Regions from separate parts of the Streptomyces sp. T12 genome, predicted to be linked through region 2. Evidence: predicted binding sites of a transcription regulator. Region 2 holds the regulator's gene; the other holds the start of a gene.
What was found. Region 2 encodes HspR, which represses chaperone genes until heat shock. Its sites were predicted from a motif close to TTGAGNNNNNNNNNCTCAA; they were not measured.
Positions count from the first base shown of each region.

Region 1: the regulator HspR is predicted to act here: its motif matches at 912-930, upstream of lon (endopeptidase La).

Region 1 is NZ_CP117866.1:7,219,836-7,227,787, forward strand. Features, by position in the region: gene PBV52_RS32700 (GNAT family N-acetyltransferase) at 1-783, opposite strand, end outside; partial or broken gene PBV52_RS32695 (rhomboid-like protein) at 1-9, shown strand, start outside; gene lon (endopeptidase La) at 953-3,367, shown strand; gene PBV52_RS32710 (lysozyme) at 3,589-4,419, opposite strand; gene PBV52_RS32715 (MarR family winged helix-turn-helix transcriptional regulator) at 4,695-5,207, shown strand; gene PBV52_RS32720 (HAMP domain-containing sensor histidine kinase) at 5,122-6,447, opposite strand; gene cseB (two-component system response regulator CseB) at 6,473-7,141, opposite strand; gene PBV52_RS32730 (hypothetical protein) at 7,253-7,708, opposite strand.
Region 2 is NZ_CP117866.1:5,818,918-5,826,869, reverse strand. Features, by position in the region: gene PBV52_RS26235 (PA14 domain-containing protein) at 1-157, shown strand, start outside; gene PBV52_RS26230 (hypothetical protein) at 188-724, shown strand; gene PBV52_RS26225 (PA14 domain-containing protein) at 830-2,872, shown strand; gene PBV52_RS26220 (heat shock protein transcriptional repressor HspR) at 2,968-3,414, opposite strand; gene dnaJ (molecular chaperone DnaJ) at 3,420-4,601, opposite strand; gene grpE (nucleotide exchange factor GrpE) at 4,635-5,285, opposite strand; gene dnaK (molecular chaperone DnaK) at 5,282-7,138, opposite strand; gene PBV52_RS26200 (MraY family glycosyltransferase) at 7,233-7,952, opposite strand, start outside.

The DNA.
Region 1 (7,952 bases), 1.4 Mb from region 2:
GGGCGACCACACGTAGGGCGTGGTCGTCGTCACCGCAGCGAAGCCCAGCCGCCGCAGGATCGGCGCGCTGTCGTCGGAGGCGTCCACATGCAGGTAGCCGACCCCGCGGGCGACGGCGAGCGCGGCGCGGGTGGCGACCAGGGCACGGTAGATGCCGCGGCCGCGCCACTCGGCCAGCGTTGACCCGCCCCACAGGCTCGCGAACCCGGTCCCCTCGCGGAACACCAGCCACGCCGCGGACACGACCTCGCCGTCCGCCTCGGCGACGTACACGGCGATCTGGTCCGGGGCGGACGCGACCCGGCCGATGAGATCGTCGGCGAGCCAGCTCCAGTCCTGGCCCCACACGACCGACTCCATCACGGCGATGCGGCGCATGTCCGCGTCCGCGGTGACCCGCCGCAGCGTCACCCCCTCCGGCAGGACGGGCTGTCGTACGGCCATGTCGGCGGCCCGTCCCACCAGCACCGTCTCCTGCTCCTCGGGCACGAAGCCCGCCGCGCGCAGGCGGTCGGTGAGGTCGGCCGGGTCGTCGTGGGACCGGGTCTTCCACTCCACCGCCTCATCGCGCGCCGCGAAGTAGTCGCGCTGCCGGGCGATGAGCCCGTCGAGTTCGGCGCCGCGTACGCCGAGCGAGCGCGGGCCGCTGACGAGGCCCCGGAATCCGCCGACGATCCGCAGCAGGGGGCCGTCCTGTTCGTACGTCACACCGGCGGGCGGGGTCGGGGGCGCGCCGCGCATCTGGTCGTCGTAGGCCGCGAGAAGGAACTCTGTGTCTGTCACGGGGAGACGGTGGGGGAAGAACCGGCCCTCGGCAACCGTTTATTCACAAAAGCCGAGGTCGCAGGGTGTGGCGCAGTTGATCGCTCACAGCGAACGAAGGCCTGGGAACATTCAAGCCCCTCCATGCATTGAGTCGGCATAACTCAACTTGACTGCCGAAGGGGAGATCATGGCTTCGACGTCCACACCGCTCACCCTGCCTGTGCTGCCGCTCGACGACGAGGTCGTGCTGCCCGGAATGGTCGTCCCGCTGGACCTGAACGACGCCGATGTACGCGCCGCGGTGGAGGCCGCGCAGGCAGCCGCCCGGTCCGAGCCGGGAAAGCCACGGGTGCTGCTGGTGCCACGCATCGACGGGACGTACGCGAGCACCGGTGTGCTCGGCACCGTCGAGCAGGTCGGCCGGCTGGCCGACGGTGACCCGGGTGCCCTGATCCGCGGTCGCGGCCGCGTGCAGATCGGCGCCGGGACGACCGGACCGGGTGCGGCACTGTGGGTCGAGGGGACACGGGTCGACGAGAGCGTGCCCGAGCCGCTGCCCGGACAGGTCACCGAACTGGTCAAGGAATACAAGGCACTCGCCACCGCCTGGCTGCGCAAGCGCGGCGCCTGGCAGGTCGTCGACCGCGTCCAGGCCATCGACGACGTCTCGGCGCTCGCCGACAACTCCGGTTACTCGCCCTTCCTGTCCACCGAACAGAAGGTGGAGCTCCTGGAGACCGCCGACCCGGTCGTCCGCCTCAAGCTCGCCACCCAGCACCTTCGCGACCACCTCGCCGAGCAGGACGTCGCCGAGACCATCGCCAAGGACGTCCAGGAGGGCGTCGACAAGCAGCAGCGCGAGTTCCTGCTGCGCCGTCAGCTGGAGGCCGTCCGCAAGGAACTGCGCGAGCTGAACGGCGAGCAGGACGGCGAGGAGTCCGACGACTACCGCGCCCGCGTCGAGGCCGCCGACCTGCCGGAGAAGGTCCGCGAGGCGGCCTTGAAGGAGGTCGACAAGCTGGAGCGGTCCAGCGACCAGTCCCCGGAGGGCTCCTGGATCCGCACCTGGCTGGACACCGTCCTCGAACTCCCCTGGAACGAGCGGACCGAGGACGCCTACGACATCCAGGGCGCGAAGGGTGTGCTGGACGCCGAGCACGCCGGTCTGCAGGACGTGAAGGAGCGGATCACCGAGTACCTGGCGGTGCGCAAGCGCCGTACCGACCGCGGCCTCGGTGTCGTCGGCGGCCGGCGCGGCGGTGCCGTGCTGGCCCTGGTCGGCCCGCCCGGCGTCGGCAAGACGTCGCTCGGCGAGTCCGTCGCCCACGCCATGGGCCGCAAGTTCGTCCGGGTCGCCCTCGGCGGCGTCCGCGACGAGGCCGAGATCCGCGGCCACCGCCGTACGTACGTGGGCGCGCTGCCCGGCCGGATCGTGCGCGCGATCAAGGAGGCCGGTTCGATGAACCCGGTGGTCCTCCTCGACGAGATCGACAAGGTGGGCTCGGACTTCCGCGGCGACCCGGCGGCGGCGCTGCTGGAGGTCCTGGACCCGGCCCAGAACCACACCTTCCGCGACCACTACCTGGAGGTGGAGCTGGACCTGTCGGACGTGGTCTTCCTCGCCACCGCCAACGTCCTGGAGGCCATCCCCGAGGCCCTGCTCGACCGGATGGAGCTGGTCCGCCTCGACGGCTACACCGAGGACGAGAAGATCGTCATCGCCCGCGACCACCTGCTCCCGCGCCAACTGGAGCGGGCGGGCCTCGTGAAGGACGAGGTCGCCATCGACGAGGGCGCGCTGCGCAAGCTCGCCGGCGAGTACACGCGCGAGGCGGGCGTCCGCACCCTGGAGCGCTCGATCGCGCGGCTGCTCCGCAAGGTCGCGGCCCAGCACGAACTGGGCGAGCGGAAGCTGCCGTTCACGGTCGGCGAGGGTGACCTGCGCGGCCTGATCGGCCGGCCGCACCACGTGCCCGAGTCCGCCCAGGACCCGGCGGAGCGCCGTACGGCCGTGCCGGGCGTGGCGACGGGCCTGGCGGTGACGGGCGCGGGCGGTGACGTGCTGTTCGTCGAGGCGTCGCTGGCCGACCCGGAGACGGGCGCGGCAGGCCTGACGCTGACGGGCCAACTGGGTGACGTCATGAAGGAGTCGGCACAGATCGCCCTGTCCTTCCTCCGCAGCCACGGCGCCGAACTGGAGCTCCCGGTCGCCGACCTGAAGGACCGGGGCGTGCACATCCACTTCCCGGCGGGCGCGGTGCCCAAGGACGGCCCGAGCGCGGGCATCACGATGACGACGGCGCTGGCGTCACTCCTGTCCGGCCGTCCGCTGCGCACGGACGTGGCGATGACGGGCGAGGTCTCCCTGACGGGCCGTGTCCTGCCCATCGGCGGCGTGAAGCAGAAGCTGCTGGCGGCCCAGCGGGCGGGCGTCACGACCGTGATCATCCCCAAGCGCAACGAGTCCGACCTGGACGACGTCCCCGCCGAGGTGCTGGACAAGCTCGACGTCCACGCCGTGACGGACGTCCGCCAGGTCCTGGAGCTGGCCCTGTCGCCGGCCGTCAGCGGCGTGGCGCCGGAGGTTCCGGTCGCGGCGTGACGGACGCGACCGGACAAGGAGGCCCGGGCTCTCGTGAGGGAGGCCCGGGCCTTCGGCGTACTGCGCGGCCTCGTACGGCTGGTGGGTGAGTATTCGAACTGTCAGTGATCGCGATTGTTCGAACGTACGGCCGCAACGACAGCACCCCCCCACCCCAGGATCTGGGGCCTCACATCGGCAACGGTGCGAGTAAACGCCTGGTGTGGTAGCCCATGGGGGATTTACCCGTTGGCGAGTGCTACGACCCTGTCGAGAGCACCGTTGAACTTATTGTGGTCTCCGACCGTCGGTCCCGATGACGTGTACTGCCAGGCCGTGTAGTAATCCCAGCCCGCAGGCAGTTCGCCCACCGTCGTCGCGTACCGGGCGATCCACAGCGGGTTGGCCGAGGCGAAGCCGCTGTGGTTGCCGGTGCACTGTTTCCACCAACTGGTGGCCGTGTAGATGACGGCGTCCCGCCCGGTCCGTGCCCTGTACTGGTTCAGGAAGTCGCGGATCCAGGTGACCATCCCGCTCGCTGTCTTGCCGTAGCAGGCGTCGCCGTACGGATTCCACTCGATGTCGAGGACGCCGGGCAGGGTCTTGCCGTCGCGGGACCAGCCGCCGCCGTGGTCGACGAAGTAGTTGGCCTGGGTTGCTCCATTGGTGGTGTCCGGGGTGGCGAAGTGGTAGGCGCCGCGGATCATGCCGATGTTGTAGGAGCCGCCGTACTGCTGGGTGAAGTAGGGGTTGGTGTAGTACGTCCCCTCGCTTGCCTTGGTGTAGGCCCACTTGACCCCGCTGTTCCACAGGGTCGACCAGTCGACGTTGCCCTGGTGGCTGGAGACGTCCACGCCTTCCGTCTGTGCGGCCAGGGTGTCGGCGGGGCTGCCGTGCACGCCGTCGTGGGCCGCGACGCCCATGCCCATGTGGGCGGAGCCGCGCGGCGGGGTGTCGTCGGCGGATGCGGGCGAGGGCTGGACGGCGAGGAGGAGGGAGACGGCGGCGGCGAGCAGGAGCCGGGTGCGGTGGGGGCGCCGGGGGCGGAGCGGTTCGGGTCTGTGCACGGGCATAGCGTGCCTCCGAAGGCTCGGTGATGCTCGGTGGGGAAACGGGCTGGGGGTGTGACTGCGGTTGGGTGACTGCAGTGGGGTGGCTTCGGTTCGGCATGCAGTGGCGTGTGCATGCCAGTCAAGGGCTGGTGGAGAAGCTATGCACGGAGAAGGGCAGGTGGAAGGGGGTCCGGAGGCTGCCGTTGGTCTAAGCCTGCGAAATACTGGCGGAGCTGCGGCGATTACGGCGTTCGGCGGAAACTTTCAGGAACGGGAAAACCGAGGCAGGGGCTGACGTGCACGAAGACGGAAACGGCGACGGACGCCGAGTCGGATCCGGGGGTGCCCCCTCTGGAGGAGTGTCCGGAACCGGTGTGGACCAGCCTGAGTTCCTGGACCTGGAGCGCGAGTTGACGGTGCTTTTCCGGCGCGCCCGGGCCAAGCAGGGCGAGATGGCCCGCGAGGTCCACCCGGAACTGGAGTCGGCGGCGTACGGGCTCCTGGTCCGTCTCGACGAGTACGGCCGGCAGCGCGCCACCGACCTCGCCGCCTATATCGGCGTCGGCAAGGCCACCATGTCGCGTCAGCTGCGTGCGCTGGAGGACCTGGGGCTGGTGGCGCGCGAGCCGGATCCTGCCGACGGGCGGGCGTGGCTGGTTCACCTCACTGAGGAGGGGCGCAGCCGGGTCGGCAGGGTGCGGGAGGCGCGACGGGCGCGGTACGTCAGTCAGTTCGCGCAGTGGGACAGGGGCGAGGTCGCGGAACTGGCGCGGCTGCTGCACCAGTTGAACCTGGGGATGGAGAAGTAGGAGGCAGCCGCAGGGTCGCCTCCGCACCCCCGTCGGGATGGTTGCGGAAGGTCAGGCGGGCGCCGAGCAGCCGGGCCTGGCCGGAGGCGATGGTCAGGCCCAGGCCCAGGCCCGTTCCCGCGGACTCGCAGCCGGTGCGGAACCGCTGAGGGCCGGAGGCGGTGAGGACGGCAAGCAGGTCGGGCGGGAAGCCGGGGCCGTGGTCGCGGATGCGGACGAGCGGCCCGGCGCCGTCCCCGTCAGTCTCGGCGTTTGTCTCGGCGTCCACCTCGACCGTCACCTGCGGCGTGCCGTGCCGCAGGGCGTTGGTGACCAGGTTGGTGAGGATCCGCTCCACGCGCCGAGGATCGGTCTCCGCGAGCGTGTCCGTGACGATCCGCACCTCCACCCGGCCTTCTGCCCCGTCGAGCCCCGTGACCGCACGGCGGGCCATCGCGCTGACCTGGCGGGGCTCGGTCTCCACCGACACCGCGTGGGCGTCGAGGCGGGCGACCTCCAAAACGTCCTCGACCAGCCCGCGCAGCTTGCGCACCCCGCCCGCCACCAGGTCGGTGGCCGGACCGGGCGGCAGCAGGCCGGTCGCGGTCACCATGGCCGTGACGGGGGTGCGCAGTTCGTGCGCGATGTCGGCGGTCACCCGGCGTTCCGCCTCCAGGCGGGCGCCGAGCGCGTCGGCCATGGCGTTCACGGACGCGGCGAGCCGGGCGATCTCGTCCCGCCCTTGCGGGCCGATACGGGCGTTCAGGTCGCCGTGGGCGATACGTTCCGCCGTACGGGCGGCGGCCGTGGCCCGGCGGCCCATGCGCACGCCGAGGGCCAAGCCGGCCAGGGACACTCCGGCGGTGGCCGCCGCACCTGTGGTGACCAGCGTCCGGTCCAGCGCGGCCAGCTCGTCGGCCTCATGGCCGTAAGGACGCGACAGTGCGAGCACGGTGCGGTCGGAGACGCGGGTCGCCGCCCACAGCACCGGATCCGGTCCGTCCTGGAGGTAGGTGACGCGGTCGCCGCGTCGTACCGCCTTCGACACGGCCGCGGGCAGGTCCGGCGGGTCGAGCCGGGCCGCGGACTTGCGGCCGGCCGCATGGTCGTAGACGGCGCTCATCAGCTGCCGATCGAGGTCGGAGCGGGCCGTGGCCAGCTGGTCGGCGGCGGTGATGCGGTGGACGAGCAGGCCGACCGTGCTCGCGACGCACAGGGCCGCCGCGGCGACGGCCAGTGCCACCTTCGTGCCGATGTCCATGGGAGCCGTACCAATTCCCGGGCCGCTACGGGCGCAGCTTGTAGCCGAAGCCGCGCACCGTCTCGATGCGGTCATGGCCGATCTTGGCGCGCAGGCGGCGGATGTGGACGTCCACGACCCGGGTGTCGCCGGACCAGGCGTAGTCCCACACCTTCTCCAGCAGCAGGTCCCGGGTGAGCACCGTGCCGGGCGCGGCGGCGAACTCCTGGAGGAGCTTCAGCTCCGTCGTGGTGAGGGCGAGCGGCTTCCCGTCGCGGCGCACGTCCAGGGTCTCCGGGTCGAAGGCCAGGTCACCGAAGGTGAGCGGGGCGCTGCCCGGCCGCTGCTCGGCGGGTGCGGCGCGGCGCAGCAGGGCGCGGATCCGGGCGGCCAGCACCATGCCGTCGAACGGCTTGGTGACGTAGTCGTCGGCGCCGGCCTCCAGGCCCATCACCACGTCCACCGGATCGTTGCGGGCCGAGATCAGCAGCACCGGCACCCCCGACTCCTCGCGGATACGGCCGGCCAGGCTCACCCCGTTCAGGCCGGGCAGCATGATGTCCAGGACGGCGACGTCCGGGGCCTGCTCGCGGAACAGGTCGAGTCCGGTCGTGCCGTCGGCGGCTGTGCGCACCGTGTAGCCGCTCGACTCAAGGGTGAGGCGGGTCGCTTCCCGGATCATCTCGTCGTCCTCGACCAGCAGGACCTCGTGCATGTGTGTCCTACCTTTCTGATGTCTCCTGAGACCTCGTGCTCCGGCCCCAAGAGGACCAGTCGTATGTGTCGGTGACCCGGCGGCCGGATCACGGCCGCGCGGCGAACGGCGTCACGCCTTCGGCACGCGCAGGCGCACGTCACCGACGTCGAACGCCCAGGCGGGCGCGGGCGGGTGGTCGGGGGTCAGTACCGCGTGGTCGTAGTAGGCGGCGTACTCGCGCTTGACGAGGCCGCTGAGGACGAGGTGGGCCGGGAAGGACGGCGGGTCGGACTCGCCGTGGGGGCAGTCGGACACGCAGGCGAAGTCGATCACCAGACCGGTCGCGACGGCTCGGGACGTGCCCCAGCCGTGCCATGTCAGGCCGTACAGGGTGGTGGTCTCGGTGAGATCCACTACGTCGGGGTGCTGCCGCGGAATCGAGCGCGCATCGCTGACGTAGACCGGCCCCGACCAGGGGACCGCGGTCGGCGCCGGGCCCTCGACCCGCGTGCCGCCGGCCACCGTGCCGCACCCGGCCAGGCTCAGGGCGAGCAGCAGGCACAGCGCCGGTACGCCGAATCGCATGCCGCTCTCCTCTCCGCCGGCACCAAAGGGACGACCACCTTTGCGGCTCCCGATGAACGAGACATGTCCTGACATCAAGGAGTCGGCAAACGACGGAAGCGCTCCCACATCTCTGTAACAGCTGTACGTCATTTCCGACCGGCAGCTGTGATCCGGCTGCCGAGCCACTGTCACGCGCGGCTGGTCTTCTTCGGTCAGCCGGGGCGCACAGCCTCGGAAGGATCCGGAACCAGGACCCGAGACA
Region 2 (7,952 bases):
CGAGAAGATCGCCGAACTCCCGGCCGCCGCGTTCACGTACTTCGACACCGGCGCGCGGCGTGGCACCACGTCCTACTACTGGGTGACCGGTGTGCAGGCCGACGGCACCGAGTCCGTGCCCGCGGGCGACTGGACGGTCACCGCACCCGCCGCCTGACCCGGCCGGCGGCCTGCGAGGATCATCCGCATGACCGTCACCGAAACCCCTGTCGAGGACAGCCTGTTCGGCCCGCTGACCGTCCGCCTGGACACCGAGCGCGGCGAAGTCGTCGTCGAGGGCGAGGCGATCCCGCTGATCGTGCTGAGCCGTGCCGCCGGTACCGAGACCGACGACCACATCCCCGTCGGTACCCGGGACGGCGGCCGGCTCACCCTCACCGTCGCCGGCGAGGAAGCCTCCGTGTACCCCGCCAAGGGCCGGCTGACCCGGCGTTCGTTCCGGGTCGACGTCCGGCATGCGGGCCACGTCTGGCGGCTGGTGCCCGACTCGTTGCCGGGGAGCCGATTCCTGCGGGACGGGCGCCGATTGGGGGACTTCTTCTCCGAGGGCGACGGGGAAGTGACCGCCGAATGGCGTCCGGAAACCGGGCCGGACATCGAGCCGGGCATCGAGCCGGACTCCACGGACGCCGCCCTGGGCTACGCCCTCGCCGCGGCGTTCGGCACGGGCGCACAGCCGATGTGGATGCTGGTCGGCGATGCGATCGGTGACCTGATTCCCTGACACCGGTACAGCCGACGACATGGGCCGTACAACCAATCGGCGTTCCGGCCGGTCTGTTCGGCGACGGTTGATCACCGCCGTCGCCGAACAGGACTGAAGGACCGCATGAACCCAGCCAGACGCACGACCGCGGCCACCGCGACCGCCCTCGTGCTCGCCACCGCGGGCGGCCTGCTCACGGCCCTCGCGACCCCCGCCTCAGCCGCCGTGACCTGTACCTCGCCGGTCTTCAAACGCCAGTTCTTCGCGAACACCACCTTCTCCGGTACGCCGAAGAAGACCGACTGCGACAGCGTCATCGACCAGAACTGGGGGACGGGCGCCCCGGCATCCGGTCTCCCCGGCAACTATTTCGGCGTCCGCTGGACCGTCGCCCGCGACTTCGGCTCCGGCGGCCCCTTCACCTTCACCGCCTCCGGTCTGGACGGCATCCGCGTCTACCTCGACGGCGTCCGCAAGATCGACCTGTGGAAGAACACCTCCACCACGGTCTCCAAGACGCTCAACCTCACCATCCCGCAGGGCAAGCACACCCTGCGCGTCGACTACGTCAACTGGACCGGCACGGCCAACGTCAAGTTCGCCTACACGCCGCGCACTTCGGCGACCTACGACAAGGTGGCGCCGCTGGCGCCGACCGGGGCCACCTGGAAGTACGTCTCAGGCACCACCGGCAACACGGCTGCCCTCAGCTGGGCGGCCAACAAGGAGATGGACCTCGCGGGTTACCGCGTCCACCGGGCGCCGGCGGGCACCGGCACCTGGACCCGCGTCGGTACGACCACCAGCCGCACCTTCTCCGACACGCCGCCGTCGACCGGGCAGTCGTACGTCTACCAGATCCGCGCCTACGACAAGGCGGGCAACGAGTCGGCGGGCACCGCCGCCCTGGGCCCGGTGCCCACGCCCGACTTCACCGCGCCGGCCGCGCCGGTGCTGACGGTCACGAGCACCGCGGACGCCAACAACCTGTCCTGGACGGCCCCCGCGGACGCCGTCGCCTTCTCCGTCTTCAGCAAGAAGAGCTCGGAGACCGCCTGGACCGAGCACCCCGAGACCACCGAGACGAACTGGTCCGACACCTCGGCGCTGTACGGCGTGTCGTACGACTACAAGGTCCTCGCCTACGACGCGGCCTGGAACCAGACCTACTCCACCGTCGTGAGCGGTGTCCCGACCATCGCCCCGCCGCAGAAGGTCACCGCCACCACCCCGTCGTACGGCGCGGTGATCAGCTGGAGCGAGCCCGCGGACAACGACACCGAGACCTACGCGGTCCTGCGCTCGCCCGCCCCGGCCGACGGCACCCGCACCTGGACGGGCGTCAACTGCCGCGACCGCGCCACGAGCACCGACGCCGCCGGCAACACGGTCCGCAGCTGCACCGACTACGACGGCGAGCAGGGCGCCACCTACGCCTACGTGGTGAAACGGAAGGACATCCACGGCCGCTGGTCCGTCGCCTCCCAGGAGATCCTCGTCACCCGCCCGGGCGACGAGATCGCCCCGCCGGCCGTGACCAACCTGACCGCGCAGGCCCTGGAGTACGGCGTCAAGCTCGACTGGGACCCGAGCCCGGTGGAGGACCTGGCCGAGTACCGGATCTACGAGCAGTCGCATCCGTCCCAGCACCCCGACTACATCGGCACGGTGGACGCCACCAAGTCGGAGACGCTGCTGCGCATGCCGGCGGACGGCGAGGAGAAGTACTACGTCGTCGTCGCCGTGGACCGCTACGGCAATGTCGCGGAGTTCATCGGCGACCCCGAGGGCGACGGGACCTACTGGAGCGACCCGGTCTCCACGGTCTCCGTCACCGAGCTCGACCTCCGCCCGACGACCGCCGCCCCCGCGGCCACGGCGTGCGATCTGGGCTCTTTCGTCGACCAGTCGGGCCACGTCCAGGTGGACCCGTACTGCTACGGCACGTCCTTCACCGAGGCCGACGGCTACCACGTCCACCGCTGGGACCGCGCGACGAACACCTGGGTCCGTCTGACTCAGACGCCCGCGACGACCCCGTACTGGACCGACACCACCGCGCCGGCCGGGACCACCGTCTACTACCTGGCCTCCTTCACCAAGGAGGACGGCACTCAGGCGTACACGGACGTGGCCACCGCCGTCACCCTGCCCAGCGGCAGCTGAGTCGAGGCAACCCGCAGGCCGCCGATGCCTGACGGCATGCCGAGGGGCCCGGAGGTTCACGCCGAACCTCCGGGCCCCTTCGCCTGAGTGCCTGCCTAGTCCTTGGACTTCTTCGGCCGCCACACCACCAGCGCGCTGGTCTGCTGGACCTCCTGGTACGGCACCAGATCCCGGCGGTACGACGCGTGCACCGCCGCCTCGCGCTGCTGCATCGCCGCCGCGGCCCCTTCGACGGCGGCCTGAAGCTCGGCCACTCGGGACTGCAGCGCGGCGACCTGGTTCTCCAGTTCGATGATGCGCTTGATGCCGGCCAGGTTGATGCCCTCGTCCTGCGACAACTGCTGGACCGTGCGCAGCAGTTCGATGTCGCGGGCCGAGTAGCGGCGGCCCCGGCCGGCCGTGCGGTCCGGAGACACCAGGCCCAGACGGTCGTACTGGCGCAGCGTCTGCGGGTGCAGGCCGGAGAGCTGGGCCGCCACCGAGATGACGTAGACCGGGGTCTCCTCGGTCAGTTCATACGGGTTGCGTCGACGACCGTCCATCTGACTCATGCTCCCTTCGCGGCCTGGAACAGCTCCGCCCGCGGGTCCTCGCCCGCGGTCGCCTCGCGATACGCCTCGAGTGCGTCACGAGCCTTCCCCGTCAGGTCCGTCGGAACACTCACCTCGACGGTGACCAGGAGGTCGCCGCGGGTGCCGTCCTTGCGGACCGCGCCCTTGCCCCGCGCCCGCATGGTGCGGCCGTTGGGCGTGCCGGGCGGCAGTTTCAGGGTGACCGGCGGTCCGCCCAGGGTGGGGACCCTGACCTCGCCGCCGAGGGCCGCCTCCGTGAAGGTCACGGGGACGGTCACCGTGAGGTTGTCCTCCTTGCGGCCGAACACCGGGTGCGCTTCGACGTGCACGGTCACGTACAGGTCGCCGGCCGGGCCGCCGCGCTCACCGGGTGCGCCCTTGCCGCGCAGGCGGATGCGCTGGCCGTCCGACACCCCGGCCGGGATGCGGACCTGCATGGTCCTGGACGACTTCGCGCGGCCGCTGCCCTTGCACTCCAGGCACGGGTGCTCGGCCATCAGACCGCGCCCCTTGCAGTCCGGGCAGGGGTCGGTGAGGGAGAAGCCGCCACCGGAACCCCGGGCCACCTGGCCGGTGCCGACGCAGGTCGGGCACACCCTCGGCGTGCCGTTCTTGTCGCCGGTGCCCGCGCACGCCTTGCACGGCGACTGCGAGGACATGCGCAGCGGGACCGTCGCGCCCTCGATCGCCTCGGTGAAGCTGAGGCTGACCTCGGTGTCGATGTCCTGGCCGCGCCGGGGCTGGGTCCGGGTCGTGCCCGTACCGCCGCGATTGAACAGGCCCCCGAAGACGTCACCGAGTCCGCCGCCGAAGCCGCCGGCTCCCCCTTGGCCGCCCTGGGCGCCGCCTCCGAAGAGGTCGCCCAGGTCGAAGTTGAAGGAGCCGCCCGCGCCGCCCGGCCCCGGACGGAAGCCGCCGTTGCCGAAGAGGGCGCGTGCCTCGTCGTACTCCTTGCGCTTCTTGGGGTCACCGAGGACGTCGTTCGCCTCGGAGATCTCCTTGAAGCGCTCCTCCGCCTTGGCGTTGCCCTTGTTGGCGTCCGGGTGGTACTCGCGAGCGAGTTTGCGATACGCCTTCTTGATCTCGGCCTCGGTGGCGTCCTTGGGGACGCCGAGGACCTTGTAGAAGTCCTTCTCGATGAAGTCCTTGGTGCTCATCCTCGACGCCCCTCCTCTCTCCTCGGTTCAACGTCAGCCCTCGTCCGGGCCACCGCTCTCCTTGTCGTCGGCCGCCTCGGTCGCCTCGTCGGCCTTGACCGTCTGCGCGCCCGGCTGGGGCTCGGCGACGGCCACCCGCGCGGGGCGGATGGTGCGCTCGCCGATGCGATACCCGGGCTGCAGGATCGCCACGCAGGTCGTCTCGGTGACGTCCGGCGCGTATGAGTGCATCAGGGCCTCGTGGATCGTCGGGTCGAAGGGCTCGCCCTCCTTGCCGAACTGCTGCAGACCCATCTTCGCCGCGACGGTCTCCAGCGACTCCCCGACGGACTTGAATCCGCCGACGAGTTCGCCGTGGTCCCGCGCGCGGCCGATGTCGTCGAGCACGGGCAGGAGCTCGGTCAGGAGGTTCGCGATGGCGATCTCCTTGACCGTGATCCGGTCGCGCTCGACGCGGCGGCGGTAGTTCTGGAACTCGGCCTGGAGCCGCTGGAGGTCCGCGGTGCGCTCTTCGAGCGCCTTGCGCACCTGGTCCAGCTGGGCCGTCAGACCGGTGATCTGCGCTGATGCGTCCCCGGCCGGGGCCGCCCCCTCCTGGGGAGCGGCCGCCGGCTCGGCGTCTTCAGAGGTGGCGCCGGAGGGGACGTCAGGCTTCTCGTCGAAGCCCGGGGTCTCCTCCGTCACGCGGCACCGTCCTTGCGCTCGTCGTCCACGATCTCGGCGTCCACGACGTCGTCGTCAGCGGCCTTGGCACCGGCACCACCCTGGGTGGCGCCCTCCGGACCGCCGGCGGCCTGCGCGCCCTGGGCGTCGGCGTACATGGCCTGGCCGACCTTCTGCGAGACCGCGGCGACCTTCTCGGTGGCCGTGCGGATCTCGGCGGTGTCCTCGCCCTTGAGCGCGGTCTTCAGCTCCTCGACGGCGGCCTCGACCTCGGTCTTGACCTCGCCGGGGACCTTGTCCTCGTTGTCCTTGAGGAACTTCTCCGTCTGGTAGACGAGCTGCTCGCCCTGGTTGCGGGTCTCGGCGGCCTCGCGGCGGCGGTGGTCCTCGTCCGCGTACTGCTCGGCCTCCTGGCGCATGCGGTCGACCTCGTCCTTCGGCAGCGAGGAGCCGCCGGTGACGGTCATCTTCTGCTCCTTGCCCGTGCCCAGGTCCTTGGCGGTCACGTGCATGATGCCGTTGGCGTCGATGTCGAAGGACACCTCGATCTGCGGGACGCCACGCGGCGCCGGCGGCAGACCGGTCAGCTCGAACATCCCGAGCTTCTTGTTGTACGCCGCGATCTCGCGCTCGCCCTGGTAGACCTGGATCTGCACGGACGGCTGGTTGTCCTCGGCCGTGGTGAAGATCTCGGACCGCTTGGTCGGGATCGTGGTGTTGCGCTCGATGAGCTTGGTCATGATGCCGCCCTTGGTCTCGATACCGAGGGACAGCGGGGTCACGTCGAGGAGCAGGACGTCCTTGACCTCACCCTTGAGGACACCGGCCTGGAGCGAGGCGCCGATGGCGACGACCTCGTCCGGGTTCACACCCTTGTTGGCGTCCTTGCCGCCGGTCAGCTCGCGCACGAGCTCGGCGACGGCGGGCATACGGGTGGAGCCACCGACGAGGACGACGTGGTCGATCTCGTTGATGGAGACGCCGGCGTCCTTCATGACGTTGAAGAACGGGGTCTTGCAGCGCTCCAGCAGGTCGGCCGTCAGCTGCTGGAACTGAGCCCGGGTGAGCTTCTCGTCCAGGTGCAGCGGGCCCTCGGCGGAGGCGGTGATGTACGGAAGGTTGATCGAGGTCTCGGTGGAGGAGGACAGCTCGATCTTGGCCTTCTCGGCGGCCTCGCGGAGGCGCTGGAGGGCCATCTTGTCCTTGGCGAGGTCCACGCCGTGACCGGACTTGAACTGCTGCACCAGGTAGTCGACGACGCGCTGGTCCCAGTCGTCACCACCGAGGTGGTTGTCACCGTTGGTGGCCTTCACCTCGACGACGCCGTCGCCGATCTCCAGCAGGGACACGTCGAAGGTGCCGCCACCAAGGTCGAAGACGAGGATCGTCTGGTCGTCCTTGTCGAGGCCGTACGCGAGCGCGGCCGCGGTGGGCTCGTTGACGATGCGCAGGACGTTCAGACCGGCGATCTCGCCGGCCTCCTTCGTCGCCTGACGCTCGGAGTCGTTGAAGTACGCCGGGACGGTGATGACCGCGTCGGTCACCTTCTCGCCCAGGTAGGACTCGGCGTCCCGCTTCAGCTTCTGGAGGATGAAGGCGGAGATCTGCTGCGGGTTGAAGGGCTTCCCGTCGAGCTCCATCTTCCAGTCGGTGCCCATGTGGCGCTTCACGGACCGGATGGTCCGGTCCACGTTGGTGACCGCCTGACGCTTGGCCACCTCGCCGACGAGCACCTCGCCGTTCTTGGCGAAGGCGACGACGGACGGCGTGGTCCTGGCGCCCTCTGCGTTGGTGATGACGGTGGGCTCGCCGCCTTCAAGAACGCTGACGACGGAGTTAGTCGTGCCCAGGTCGATGCCGACCGCACGTGCCATGGTGAATTCCTCCAGCTGACTTGAGTGGAACGGACTCAAGTGTGCATGACGGCCCCCGCCCGGTCAACAGAGCTGAGTCGACCCCACTCAACTCTTATCCGTTCCTTACACGCAACTGGGCTCTGACCTGCGTAGATGTGGCCTGTGTCGGCGGCCGAACAGAACCCCCTACGGGAAAAGAGGGTTGACGGCGAGGCGCGTACGGCTTGATGAGCAGGAGTCCGAATACGGCGATGAGGGCACCCGCCCCCACCCAGAACACCCCCGACTCGGCAATCCATCCCATGTGCACGAGGACGCCGACGAGCACCCCGGCGAAGGCCGCCAGACCCAGGAGGGCCGTCGCGGCCGGCGGGGTGAGGCCGACCCGGCGCAGGCGATGAGCGAGATGGTCGGGCCCGCCCCGCAGCAGCGGCCGCCCGGCCAGCCGACGGGACAGCGCCACCAGGAGGACGTCGGCGGTGGCCAGCGCGGTGACCGCGTAGAGCACGCCCGCGCTCGACACCGGATCGTGTCCGGTACGGGTCATCACGGCCGTCGACGCCAGCACGAACCCGACGAACAGGGACCCGCACGCCCCGAGCCCGATCCGCGCGGGGTGCCAGTTGTGCATGAGGAAACCGGTCAGGGCGGCGGCCAGCACGCTGAGCAGCACGGCCAGTTCGTCCATCACCTCGGCCGCCGCCAGCAGCCCGACACCGAAGGCGGTGACGACCCCGACGGTGCCGGCCAGCCCGTCCGCATGGTCGAGCGCCTTGAAGCCGACGGCGACGAGGACGATCCAGCCGACGGCCGGCAGGCCCAACAGGAAGCC